2 regions of the Paenibacillus sp. p3-SID1389 genome follow, and region 2 is predicted to be linked to the other one. Evidence: riboswitches for the same ligand, from Rfam matches in the RefSeq annotation. Region 2 holds a riboswitch; the other holds the start of a gene.
What was found. Region 2 has a riboswitch for glycine ahead of sdaAB (L-serine ammonia-lyase, iron-sulfur-dependent subunit beta). Riboswitches for the same ligand answer to the same signal wherever they lie in the genome.
Positions count from the first base shown of each region.

Region 1: it holds a riboswitch for glycine, as region 2 does, so the genes downstream of both, gcvT (glycine cleavage system aminomethyltransferase GcvT) here and sdaAB (L-serine ammonia-lyase, iron-sulfur-dependent subunit beta) in region 2, are expected to answer to the same signal.

Region 1 covers NZ_JALXVO010000019.1:40,123-46,351, reverse strand. The annotation lists gene proB (glutamate 5-kinase) at 1-188, shown strand, start outside; gene M3G15_RS10255 (glutamate-5-semialdehyde dehydrogenase) at 232-1,479, shown strand; gene proC (pyrroline-5-carboxylate reductase) at 1,528-2,388, shown strand; gene mtnB (methylthioribulose 1-phosphate dehydratase) at 2,458-3,132, shown strand; gene gcvH (glycine cleavage system protein GcvH) at 3,237-3,665, opposite strand; glycine riboswitch at 3,878-3,976, shown strand; glycine riboswitch at 3,977-4,096, shown strand; gene gcvT (glycine cleavage system aminomethyltransferase GcvT) at 4,187-5,317, shown strand; gene gcvPA (aminomethyl-transferring glycine dehydrogenase subunit GcvPA) at 5,337-6,229, shown strand, end outside.
Region 2 covers NZ_JALXVO010000001.1:194,576-200,804, reverse strand. The annotation lists gene M3G15_RS00820 (ArsR/SmtB family transcription factor) at 1-258, opposite strand, end outside; gene M3G15_RS00815 (MFS transporter) at 391-588, shown strand; gene sdaAA (L-serine ammonia-lyase, iron-sulfur-dependent, subunit alpha) at 744-1,625, opposite strand; gene sdaAB (L-serine ammonia-lyase, iron-sulfur-dependent subunit beta) at 1,643-2,314, opposite strand; glycine riboswitch at 2,478-2,604, opposite strand; gene M3G15_RS00800 (S8 family serine peptidase) at 3,101-6,229, shown strand, end outside.

The sequences.
Region 1 (6,229 bases), on a different contig from region 2:
ATACCGGCGACGTCGTAGAAGTCGTCAGCTCAGGCGGCGAGGTACTGGGACGGGGCATCGTCAATTATGATGCAGAACAGCTCCATCACATCCTCGGGCTCCCCAGCACCGAGGTCTTCAAGAAGTTGGACAGCGTCCATCGTCTGGAGGTCATCCACCGGGACGAATGGATTTCGCTAAAAGCATAATCACCCCATCCTTTTTCACTGGATTTTAAGGAGGTATACCTAAATGAGTGAAGTGAGAGAAAAAGCGAAGCTGGCCGGAACGGCCGTGTCCGTCCTAAATCGTTTGACAACGGCGCAAAAAAACGAAGCTCTGCTGGCAGTCGCCGATGCGCTGGTACGCAATAGCGACGCGATACTCGCGGCGAATGAAGAGGATCTGCAGCGGGGACGCGACAACGGGACGTCTTCCTCCATGCTGGATCGCCTGGCATTAACCCATGAGCGCATTGAAGGGATCGCTGAAGGACTGCGGCAAATCGCCGAGTTGCCCGACCCGGTTGGCGACGTGCTGGAGACGATCGACCGTCCGAACGGGCTGCATATCATCAAACGCCGTGTCCCGCTTGGCGTCATCGGGATCGTCTATGAAGCGCGGCCAAACGTGACGGTGGATGCGATGGGCTTATGCCTGAAGACAGGCAACGCCGTTGTGCTGCGCGGCGGCTCCTCCGCGCTGTCCTCCAACCGAAAAATCGTGGAGATCATCCATAGCGCACTTGCGGGAACTCAAGTTCCGGTCGATGCCGTCCAGCTGATCGAGGATCCGAACCGCTCCTCCGTTGACGAAATGCTAAAGCTAAACGGATTGCTGGACGTCGTGATTCCGCGCGGCGGCAGCTCTCTGATTCAAACGGTCGTACAAAACGCCACGGTCCCGGTCATTGAGACGGGCGCCGGCATCTGCCATACGTACTTGGATGCCTCGGCCGATCCCGTGATGGCGACGGAGATCGCTATGAATGCCAAAGTTCAGCGCCCGTCGGTCTGCAACTCGATGGAAACGCTGCTGGTGCATGAGGCATTCGCTGAACAACATTTGCTCGAGCTGGCGAACCGTTTCAAGGAAGCCGGGGTCGAGCTGCGGGGAGATGAGGCTGCAAGACAGCTAATCTCTTGGGCTGCGCCAGCGACGGATGAAGATTATGCCACGGAGTACAACGACTATATTCTCAACGTTAAAATCGTTCGCAACCTGGACGAAGCGATGGCGCATATCGCCCGCTTTGGCACGAAGCACTCCGAGTGCATCGTTACCCAGGACAGCGCGAATGCCGAACGGTTCCAGCAAGAAGTGGACGCTGCGGCGGTTTACCACAACGCCTCTACCCGCTTCACCGACGGCTTCGAGTTCGGGTTCGGCGCAGAGATCGGCATCAGTACCCAAAAGCTGCATGCCCGCGGACCGATGGGCCTAACTGCGCTCACCTCAAGTAAATATATCATCCAGGGGAACGGACAAATCCGGCAGTAACGGGGTGTCCCCCTTTTTTTCCACCATTAAAACCGGAGGTCATATGCTATGAATACCATACCCACTTTGTCCGCCTCCACCATCTGTTTCTATGGAGCGGGTTCGATGGCTGAAGCGATCGTACGCGGCTTGCTCCATAAGCAAGTTGCTGGCGCGGATCAAATTGTGATGCTGAATCGCTCGAACCGGGAACGGCTCGATTATTTAGCGCAAACCTACCAGGTACAAACAGCGGCTGAAGAGGACGCGAAACGGGTCTACTTGCGGGATGCATCGATTATCGTCCTGGCGATGAAGCCGAAGGACGCCGGCGAAGCTTTGGCTGAACTTGGACCGCTTCTGCGCGAGGGTCAGTTGATCGTCTCCCTGATCGCCGGCTTATCTATCGCGACGATTCAAGTCCTGCTTGGCAGTCCGGTCGCAGTGGCTCGCACGATGCCAAACACCTCCTGCTCCATCGGACATGGAGCTACCGGGATCTCCTTCTCTCCGGAGACCACCGAGGCGCAGCGCGCCCAAGTCTTGTCGATGTTTGAAGCCGTTGGAATGGTTAGCGTTATCCCTGAAGAACAAATGGAAATTTTGACGGGCGTATCCGGGAGCGGACCTGCATATGTTTATTATCTGATGGAAGCGATGATTGAAGCGGGCATCGAAGGCGGGCTAACACCAGAGCAATCCCGCGAGCTTACCGTGCAAACGGTGCTGGGCGCTGCCCTCATGATGTCGGAAACCGGCGAAGCGCCTACCAAGCTGCGTGCGGACATCACCTCGCCAAACGGTTCGACGCAAGCGGCGATCGGCGTGCTGGAAGCCGGCAGCTTTCAGCCGAACGTAAAGGCTGCGGTCCACCGGGCTGCCGAACGCTCGAAAGAAATGGGCGAAGCCGTGAGACAAGCGCTGTTGTAGCAGCGAAGCTGTGTGGTGCAGCGATGGCCGGCAATGCACTTAAGGCCAGTATGAAAGGGGGACGGCAGCATGAACTACGTCGATATCCCATGGGAAGAAAAACAAGCGGCGCTGGACGCCATCCAACGCCTGCGGGAGGAGTTCGCCGCCCGCGGTTGGTTCCCCGCTTCCAGCGGCAGCTTGTCGATGAGGGTCGGCCGGTATACGCCGGACCGGTTCGTGTTTGCCGTAACAGCCGACGAGACGTATAAGTCGGAGCTGTCAGCGGCACCCTCCCCTCCGGCAGGCGTGCTGTTCGTCGATTCCGCCGGCGCGCCCTGTGAGCCAACGCGGCTCAAGCCTTGCGCCGACGCACCGATACACGCGAGAATCTACCGGATGACCGGCTGCGGCGCGATCGCGCACGTACATACGACGTTCAATAATGTGCTCAGCGACTATTTCGCAGCGGATGGCGGCGTCCCACTCAAGGGAAACGAACTGCTCAAAAGCCTAGAGATATGGGAGACGCAAGCGGAGATCCGAGTGCCGATTCTGCCAAACGCCGCCGAGCTCCCTGCCATCCTCAAGCAAATCCCGGGCAGTCTGGATACAAGTGTGCCCGCGTTGTTGCTGCAAAATCACGGGATCTATGCCTGGGGGGCTAACATCACCAAGGCCAAGCGCCATCTGGAAGCGCTGGAATTTATGTTTGAAGCGCTGTACCGTTCCCTGCTGTTGCCCCCCAAAGGGCATCATGCCTAAAAAAACAACTCGCGACAAGCGATAGCGGAGTTATGCTGACCGAACATCAGCGGCTTCCGCGATTACGCTGACCGCGAGTTTCTTACTTTGCCCGAAATCTTGCTTTATCTCTCGATAAATTCCGCATACGCCTTCGCGTCCATCAAATTCGCCAGCGCGACGTTTGCGTCTTCCTTCAAACGAATGTGAACCATCCAGCCCCCGTCGTACGGCTCTTCATTCACGAGCTCCGGCGCGGTATCCAGCTCCCGGTTCACCGCCAGCACAGTCCCGCTGACCGGCGTAAACAAATCGGCGACCGTCTTAACGGATTCGATCGTTCCGATGCCTTCCTGCGCTTCGAATTCCTGCCCCGGTTCGGGCAGCTCCACGAACACGATGTCGCCCAGCCGATGTTGGGCTACGTCGGAGATGCCGATCTTCACCGTCCCATCCCCCAAATCAAGCACCCATTCATGCTCATCGCTGTACAACACGTTTTCCCTGATCTCACTAGCCAAAGCTTGCTCCTCCTCTTTCGGATGATCTAGCATACCTTACACATTGTGAATTATCTATCTTCGTATTTCCCTCGTTCAGATTATTCCAAACCTAGCTCTTATGTCAATATTATTAACACATTTGATAGAGTCTAGCAAAATGTAAGCGTAGCCTTTTCCAGTAAACGAATTTAATTAAAATTATTATGATAACTTTATTGACATCTAGGCGGTTTTTGAGTATTAATGAGATGTGTAAGCTGCGGTTGATGGCAGGGGGAGAGATTACAATTACCGTATTGTAACGCCGAAGGAGCAAGCCGCGAAGCGGTGAATCTCTCAGGCAAAAGGACCTCTGCCGGACGCAACTCTGGAGAGCATTCACGTAGAGGTGTCCTCTACGTGAATCACCCAAGGGGAAACCTGCGCGAGCTTCGAGCCTTAGCACAGGGTAACTCTCAGGTACAAGGGACAGAGCCGGGAAGAACCGTTAGGTAGGCTAGCGGGTTTTCTTTGGCCTGTCCTTTTTGCTGTTCTCAAAAATTGGCCGATCCGGCCCTTACGAGGTGATGGTAATGTCCGAATCCGCATTGCGGCGTACGCCGCTCTATCCCGGATATGCGCGTTATGAAGGAGTCCGCTGTATCGATTTCGGCGGTTGGGAGCTGCCGGTGCAGTTCAGCGGCATCCAGAAAGAGCACGAAGCCGTGCGCGAGCGCGCCGGTCTGTTTGACGTATCGCATATGGGCGAATTTTTCGTGGAGGGCCCTGAGTCGGAACGCTTTTTGCAACACATGACAACCAACGACGTGACTCTGCTTCAGCCGGGGAAAGCCCAATACACCTTGCTCTGCTATCCCGATGGCGGCGTGGTGGACGATCTGTTGATCTATCAACTGGATGAAGGCAAGTACATGCTGGTGGTCAACGCCTCGAATATTGAAAAAGACTGGGACTGGCTGCAGCAGCACCTTCCTGCTGAAGGTGTAACCATGCGGAACGCCTCCGACGAGACGGCGTTGCTTGCCGTTCAAGGGCCGCTGGCCGCCTCCCTCCTCTCCCCTCTTAGCGAAGGGGAGGATCCAGGGGCCTTGCGTCCGTTCACATTTATCCGGGAAGCGCGGATTGCCGGCATACCTGCCTTGCTGTCCAGAACCGGGTATACCGGCGAGGACGGATTTGAGTTGTATGTAGCAGCCGAGCAAGCGCAAGCGCTTTGGGACATACTGATGGAGGCCGGGGAGAGCCATGGCCTTCTCCCGGCCGGGCTGGGCGCTAGAGATACGCTGCGCTTCGAAGCTTGCCTGCCTCTGTACGGCCAGGAATTGGGACCTGAGATCACCCCGCTCGAAGCGGGCTTAAACCGATTCGTGAAGCTGGAGCAAGGCGACTTCATCGGCCGCGATGCATTGATCAAACAACGGGATGAAGGCATCCCTCGCCGCCTCGTCGGCCTGGAGATGATCGATCGCGGGATTCCGCGTACGCATTACCCGGTGTTTGCCGAAGGCTCTGAGGAACCGATCGGAGAAGTCACGACAGGCACGCAATCGCCTACCCTGAAAAAAAACCTCGGGATGGCGATCCTCACCAACCGCTATACCAAACCCGGCACGATTGTGGAGGTCGACATCCGCGGCAAGCGGCTGAAGGCCAAGGTCGTCCCGCTGCCGTTCTATCGCCGAAACCCTGCCGCCAAGCGGTGAAAGGAGAACACGAAATCAGATGCTAAAACATCGTTATTTGCCGTTAACCGAACAAGACCAAGCGGAAATGCTGCAAACGATCGGAGCAAGCTCCGTCCAAGAGCTGTTCAAGGACATTCCGGAGAGCATTCGCATTCAAGGTGAACTCCCGGTATCCCCTCGTTTAGACGAATACGCGCTGACCCGCCACTTAGCAGAACTTGCCGGTCGTAATGCCGACACCGACCGATTCACCAGCTTTCTTGGTGCCGGGATTTATGACCATCACATTCCTTCCGTCATTCAGCACGTCGTGTCCCGTTCGGAATTTTATACCGCGTACACGCCGTATCAGCCGGAAATTAGCCAAGGCGAGCTGCAGGCGATTTTCGAATTCCAGTCGTACATCTGCGAGCTGACCGGACTGAAGGTCGCCAATGCCAGCATGTACGACGGAGCTACCGCTTTAGCCGAAGCCGGCAACCTGGCCGCGGCTGCCACCAGACGCAAACAGCTTGTCGTCTCCCGCACCGTCCATCCGGAAGCACGCGAGGTGCTCGCCACCTACGCTCACGGTCTGAATCTGGAGATCGTTGAGGTTGGCTGGGAGCAAGGCGTAATTGATCGTGAGGCACTTGCTGCGGCCGTCACCAAGGACACCGCTGCCGTCTTGATCCAGAACCCGAACTTCTTTGGCTCCCTGGAGGATCTTCGTGCCATCGGCGAACTGGCCCATGCCCAAGGGAGCTTGCTGATCGTCAGCAGTAATCCGCTCGCACTTGGCTTGCTGGAAGCGCCGGGCAAGCTTGGAGCCGACATCGTCGTTGGCGACGCCCAGCCGCTGGGGCTGGCTCCTTCCTTCGGCGGACCAACCTGCGGTTTCTTCGCCGTATCGGAAGCGCATATGCGCCGGATCCCCGGCCGGATCGTCGG
Region 2 (6,229 bases):
GGACTCCAAATCCACTTCCCGCAACGAAATAAACCGCTGCGTGCCTTGGATCCGGGTCGATATGACGCCGGCTTCCCGCAGCGTCCGGATATGGTGCGACAACGTCGATTTGGCGATGGGAACCTCGAAATAATTGCAAGGCTGTTCGCCGCAGCGGCGCATTTCCGCCACAACGCTAAGCCGAATCGGGTCACTTAAAGCGTACAACACGGAAGACAATTGGATTTCATCCCGTTCGGGGTGATATAGAACCTTCATAAGGAAAACTCCTTTATATCTAAATTTCGTGATGAATTCATTCTCCCCTATTTATATCATAAGGTAAGGCATGATATATTTCAATCGTTCGATAATTTTCGAACAACACTAGGCCTCGCCGCCGTCGCCGGGTTGTTTAGCCCGAGCTTCTGGATTCTGCTCGCCGTTCGCGTCGTGCAAGCATCCGGTGCCGGAGCGGTCGTTTCGTTGTCGATGGTTACGTTATCCCGTTACGTTCCGATCCAGCGGCGCGGCAAAGCGATGGCCTTGATCATGTCGGCCGTATCGCTGGCAGCTTTGCCACCTTGTTTTTGCTGCCGCAAATTTTAGTGCATCGCTTCGGATTAACCGCCAGCCATGCCGGACTGGTCATCTTCCCGGGCTCGATCCTCGCGATGGTCGCTTCCCGCAAAGTGGGTTCGGTCATCGACCGTCAAAATCCATACCCTACCTCTGAAAAAAGAAAACCTTTGGAGCAACTCCTTCTACTTCTTCCGGCTTCGCAGCTCCTTCATGATTTTGCGGCCGGTAGGCGTTTGTGCCAGCCCGCCCTGCGCGGTTTCGCGATGGCGGCTGGGCATCGCCGAGCCCACCTCCAGCATCACGTCGATGACTTCGTCCGACGGGATCGCACTGCGCACACCGGCCAAGGCCATATCGGCGGCAGCCAGCGCATTCACCGCCCCAAAGCCGTTACGCACGATACAAGGAATTTCGACGAGACCGCCAACGGGATCACAGATCAACCCCAGCGTGTTCTTTAACGCGAGGCCAACGGCGTGCACCGCCTGCTCCGGCGTCCCACCGCGTAGCTCAACCATTGCACCGGCCGCCATCCCAATCGCCGATCCGATTTCTGCTTGGCAGCCCCCTTCTGCACCGGAAATAAACGAGTTGTTGGCGATCACGTACCCGATGGCCCCCGCGCAAAACAACCCGCGCACAAGATGCTCATCCTCCCAGCCGAAGCGCTCTTGGGCGCTGACGAACACGCCGGGGATGATGCCGCACGAGCCCGCCGTCGGCGTGGCGACGATCCGGCCCATCGAAGCGTTCACCTCGGACACGGCCAGCGCATAAGCCATGGCCTGACATGCGATGTCACCAACCGAGGTCTCACTGCGATTGCGGTAAGCCTCCACCCTTTTGGCATCGCCGCCGGTCAGCCCGCTTGTGGAGACGATATCCTCCGTCAGCCCCTTATGCACCGCCGTTTTCATGATTTGGTAGTATTCGTTCATGGCGGCCAAAATTTCTTCCTCCGATTGCCCGCTCTCTTCCACCTGGTCCTGAATCATAATGCTGGAAATCGTGCGAGATTCCCGCTCACAGAGCTGGGCCAGCTCACGTAAATTTTTAAAACGCATCGTGCTCCCTCCTCATTTTACTTCGTCAGATCAATATAGGACACTTGGCTGACATGCTCCAACGCACGGATCGCCTCCACTAATTCCGGCGGAATGGACGAATCGGCTTCCACAACAGTCAGTGCCTCAGCGGTCCGCCCTTTCCGATCGGTAATAATGTAGCCGATATTGACGTTCTCCCGGCTGAACAAGGCCGTAATCCCTGCCAGTACCCCTTGCCGGTCTGCGTGGGAGATGACCAGCGTCGGCAGCTCGCCTGAGCATTTCACCTCAAAACCGTCGATGTTGCGAATGACGATCGTCCCTCCGCCAATGGATGCCCCCATGACCTCGATATGACTTCCGTCTTGGCGGGTTAGTTTTATTTTTACCGTATTCGGATGGGCCCCAGGCAGGACTCCGGTGGCAAACACCACCTCAATCCCCTGCTTTTCAGCGTCCTGCATCGACTGGCGGATTCGCTCGTCGTCCGTACGGTAATCCAGAATGCCGCCAACGATGGCCAGATCGGTACCGTGCCCGCTGTACGTTTCGGCAAAGGAGCCGTAGAAACAAATCTCCGCCTTGACCGGCGCGGTTCCGAGCAGCTGACGGGCAAATCGTCCAATCCGTACAGCCCCGGCCGTATGTGAGCTGGAAGGCCCAATCATCGCCGGACCGATAATAGAAAATACGCTTTTAAATCGCATCGCTACATCTTCCCCTCATTTTTTCTATGACGAAAAAGAGACAGAGCAAAAAGGCTGCTGCCTTTCGCTCTGTCCCCGTTACCTGAAAGTTTAATGTTCCCGGTTCAACTTAACATCCGGGTCCATGTACCTCTTGGGTGGCTGTTCGCTCTCTCCAGAGTGGCGTCCGATCATGGTCCTTGTACCTGAGAGATTCGGCTGCCGGCTGCAGGACCGGCCCTTGCTCCTTCGGTGCCGCTAAGCTGGCGTCCCTTTTCGGATCAGCCCGCGGACTCTCCCATCATCCTCATTCGCCGATATGAATTTGTGCTTAATGTAAACCGAAGCCAGCAAGATGTCAAGATATCTTACATAAATTCCGGTGGTTCACGTTGAATTCTAGTTATTTTTTCCTATTTTTATAAGAAAATATGTATATTTTACTCATCCACCCACTTGTATACCTGATTTTACAGATATATACTGTCCGTAACAACCCCAGATTTTACCTTATTTTATGAATTGTTGAAAAATAAGGTGCGCTCCGTGTTAACTTATCTTCACTCTATGACCCCTGCTAAACTAAAACGATTCTCTCCACAGCATTGGCTTCAACTCACATCCACATCCACCATGACTTACTTACACCCGCTTCCACTATTTTACATGAAGGAGGTGATGTACCCAAGAGGCACTTGCTTCAATTTTTGTCAGGCGTAATGCGTCCGGACTCAGCTATTCGTTTCTCCGGGCGGCCGTCACAGGATGGATGTTGGGCTTAAAACTTAATCAAAGGGAGTGAAGAAGTTGATAAGTCTCAAGAGATTTCGCAAACCTTTCTCGCTTGGCATGTCGATCCTTCTTGCGTTAACTCTCGTTCCCGTCGCCTCCGCCAGCAGCAGCAGCGTATCGGGACAAAGCAGCCTGAGATCGACCGCGCCCCAAGTGGCCGAAGCCAAGATCGACGCTAAATTGCAGACCCAGTTTAAGCAAGACGACTTCGTCACCTACCTGGTCAAACTCAAGGAGCAGACCGATACAACTTCGGTCGCCAAGCTGGCTCTTCAGAAAGCCCAGCTGGAGAAATCCACTCCTTCCGCCGCGAAGCTGTCCGTACGGACTTCCGTTGTCAGCGCCCTGCGCGAAACGGCCTCCCGCACCCAATATGCGCTGGAGGAATACTTGCGGAAAGCCCAGCAATCCGGAGAGGTGAAAGACTACAAAAGCTACTTTATCGTAAATGCCATGGCGGTGACAAGCTCGAAAGAAGTACTGGAGCAAATCGCCCTTTTCCCCGAAGTGGAGAAAATTCTGCCGAATGAAGAACGACATCTGCAAAAGGTTGAAATCCACAAAGATGCGGCTGCAGAGCCTGCCGTGAAACCGGCCGACGAAATTTCTTCTTCGCTGGGCGGCACAAGTCAAGCTCCCTCCGACGTTACTCCAAGCAGCGTCGAGTGGAACATCGCCCAGGTCAATGCCCCCGAGGTGTGGAATATGGGCATCGACGGCACCGGCATCGTTGTAGCTAACCTCGATACCGGGGTAGATTACAACCACCCGGCTCTACGGAGCAAATGGCGGGCCCTTGATGCTTCGGGCAATATCGTGAATCCCGAACTCAGCTGGTATGATCCGCACAGCCATGCTTCGCTGCCTACCGATAGCCACGGCCACGGCACGCACACCATGGGAACGATGGTTGGTTCGGAGCCGGACGGCTCGAACCAGATCGGCGTCGCGCCTGGGGCGAAATGGATCGCAGTCCGTATCTTTAACCCCTCCACCACGGATGCCATCATTCTGGACGGCGGCCAATGGTTGCTCGCCCCGGTGGATGCCGAAGGGAATCTGCATCCGGAGCTGGCTCCGGACGTGGTGAACAATTCCTGGGGAGGAGGCCCCGGTATTGATGAATGGTTCCGCCCGATCGTACAAGCTTGGAGAAGCGCGCAAATCTTCCCTGAGTTCTCGGCGGGCAACACCGATATCTTCAACCCCGGCGGTCCCGGTTCGGTAGCTGCGCCAGCTAACTATCCTGAAGCGTTTGCCACCGGTGCTACGGACATCAACGGGAATTTGGCGGATTTCTCTTTGCGTGGACCTTCGCCTTACGGTGAAATTAAACCGGAAGTTTCCGCACCGGGGGTCAACATTCGGTCCTCCGTTCCCGGTGGTGCCTATGAAGGCGGCTGGGACGGCACCTCGATGGCAGGCCCGCATACGACAGCCATCGCTGCCTTGCTGCTGCAGGCCAACCATTCCCTCACGGTAGACCAGCTGGAGGAAATCCTGACCAGCACGGCCACACCGCGGACAGACGCCGAGTATGAGACAGTCCCTAATAACGGGTATGGATACGGCATTGTAAATGCGTTGAACGCCGTAGGCTCTGTTCTCCAAGGGATCGGCAGCGTCTCCGGTCGCGTGGTGACCGGCGGAGAAGACTTGGACGAACCGGTCCTAGAGCATACGCCGCCTACCTTAATATATGAAGGCTTTGATTTGACATTATCCGCCCGTGTCAGCGACGAGGTGGCGGTCACGTCGGTCGATTTTTATGCGAAAGAAGCTGGAACCAGCCATTATTTATATATTCCGGCCACACGGGTATCCGGAAACGAGAAGGATGGCGTATATGAAGCCATCATCCCCGCTTTCCTGATCGGAACAGCCGGCCTTGAATATTATATTCACGTGAATGATTACGGCAATAACGGATTTGACAGCGAGCACTATTCTGTGACGGTGTCAGCCGGGATCGAGCCCGGATATTTGCAAGATTTCGAGTCGGAACCCATCGGATTCCAGTCTGGCGGAGCCGGCAACACTTGGGCTTGGGGAACGCCAGTCAGCGGACCGGGCAGCGCCTACTCCGGTGAGAAGGTGTACGCCAGCAATCTGACCGGCACCTACGCCCCCAACAGCAATTCGTATCTGCTTATGCCGCCGATCAATTTGACCGATAGTCCGCAAGGGGCATTGCTCTCTTTTAAGCATTGGTATGACCTTGAGGAGGGCTACGATATCGGCACGGTGTATATCGCTTCTTTAGACACCGATTACGCGTTCGTACCGGTAGCGGAATTCACTGGCACAAGCGACGGCTGGAAAACACAATACCTGGACCTGCGCGACTATGCCGGTGAGCAAGTTTACCTGCAGTTTGGACTGACCAGCGACGGCTCCGTGCATAAGGCCGGTTGGTACCTGGACGATCTGTCCCTGCAAGTACCTGACGCCACCGCACCTGAAGCACCTGCCGATCTGACCGGCTCCGTGAACTTTGCCGGCAGTGCCGAGTTGTCCTGGTCTCCGTCCGCCGATGAGGACGTGAAATTGTACACGGTGTACCGCTCGACCACTTCGGGCTCCGGTTATGAGGTGATCGGTACAAGCGGCCAAACGGAATTTACCGACACAACAACTGAAACGGATCATACCTATTATTATGCGGTCACCGCTACGGATTACAGTGACAACGAAGGCCCTAAATCCAATGAGCTGGAGCTGACAGTTGTACGTCCGGTGACGGTATTCAGTGATAACTTTGACGGCAGCAGCGATAACGGCTGGACGCACAGCGGCACGCGGGACGAATGGGAACGCGGCACCCCGGTGGAACCCGGTCCGGCTAGCGCTGTCTCCGAGCCAAACGTATGGGGAACCGATCTCGACAGCAACTATGAGAATGGAACAAATGCTTCGCTCATCTCCCCGACGATCGATTTGAGCACCGTCGATAATGCTACCCTTGTGTTTGATCATTGGTTTGAAATTGAAACCAATTATGATAACGGTTATGTGGAAATCAGCTCCGACGGCGGAACGACATGGAACGAGCTGGGCAAATTTTCACATAGCACCAATGGCAAGGTTTGGAGCACCGCTTATTACGATCTCGAAGATTATGTCGGAGAGCAAGTTCAGGTGCGG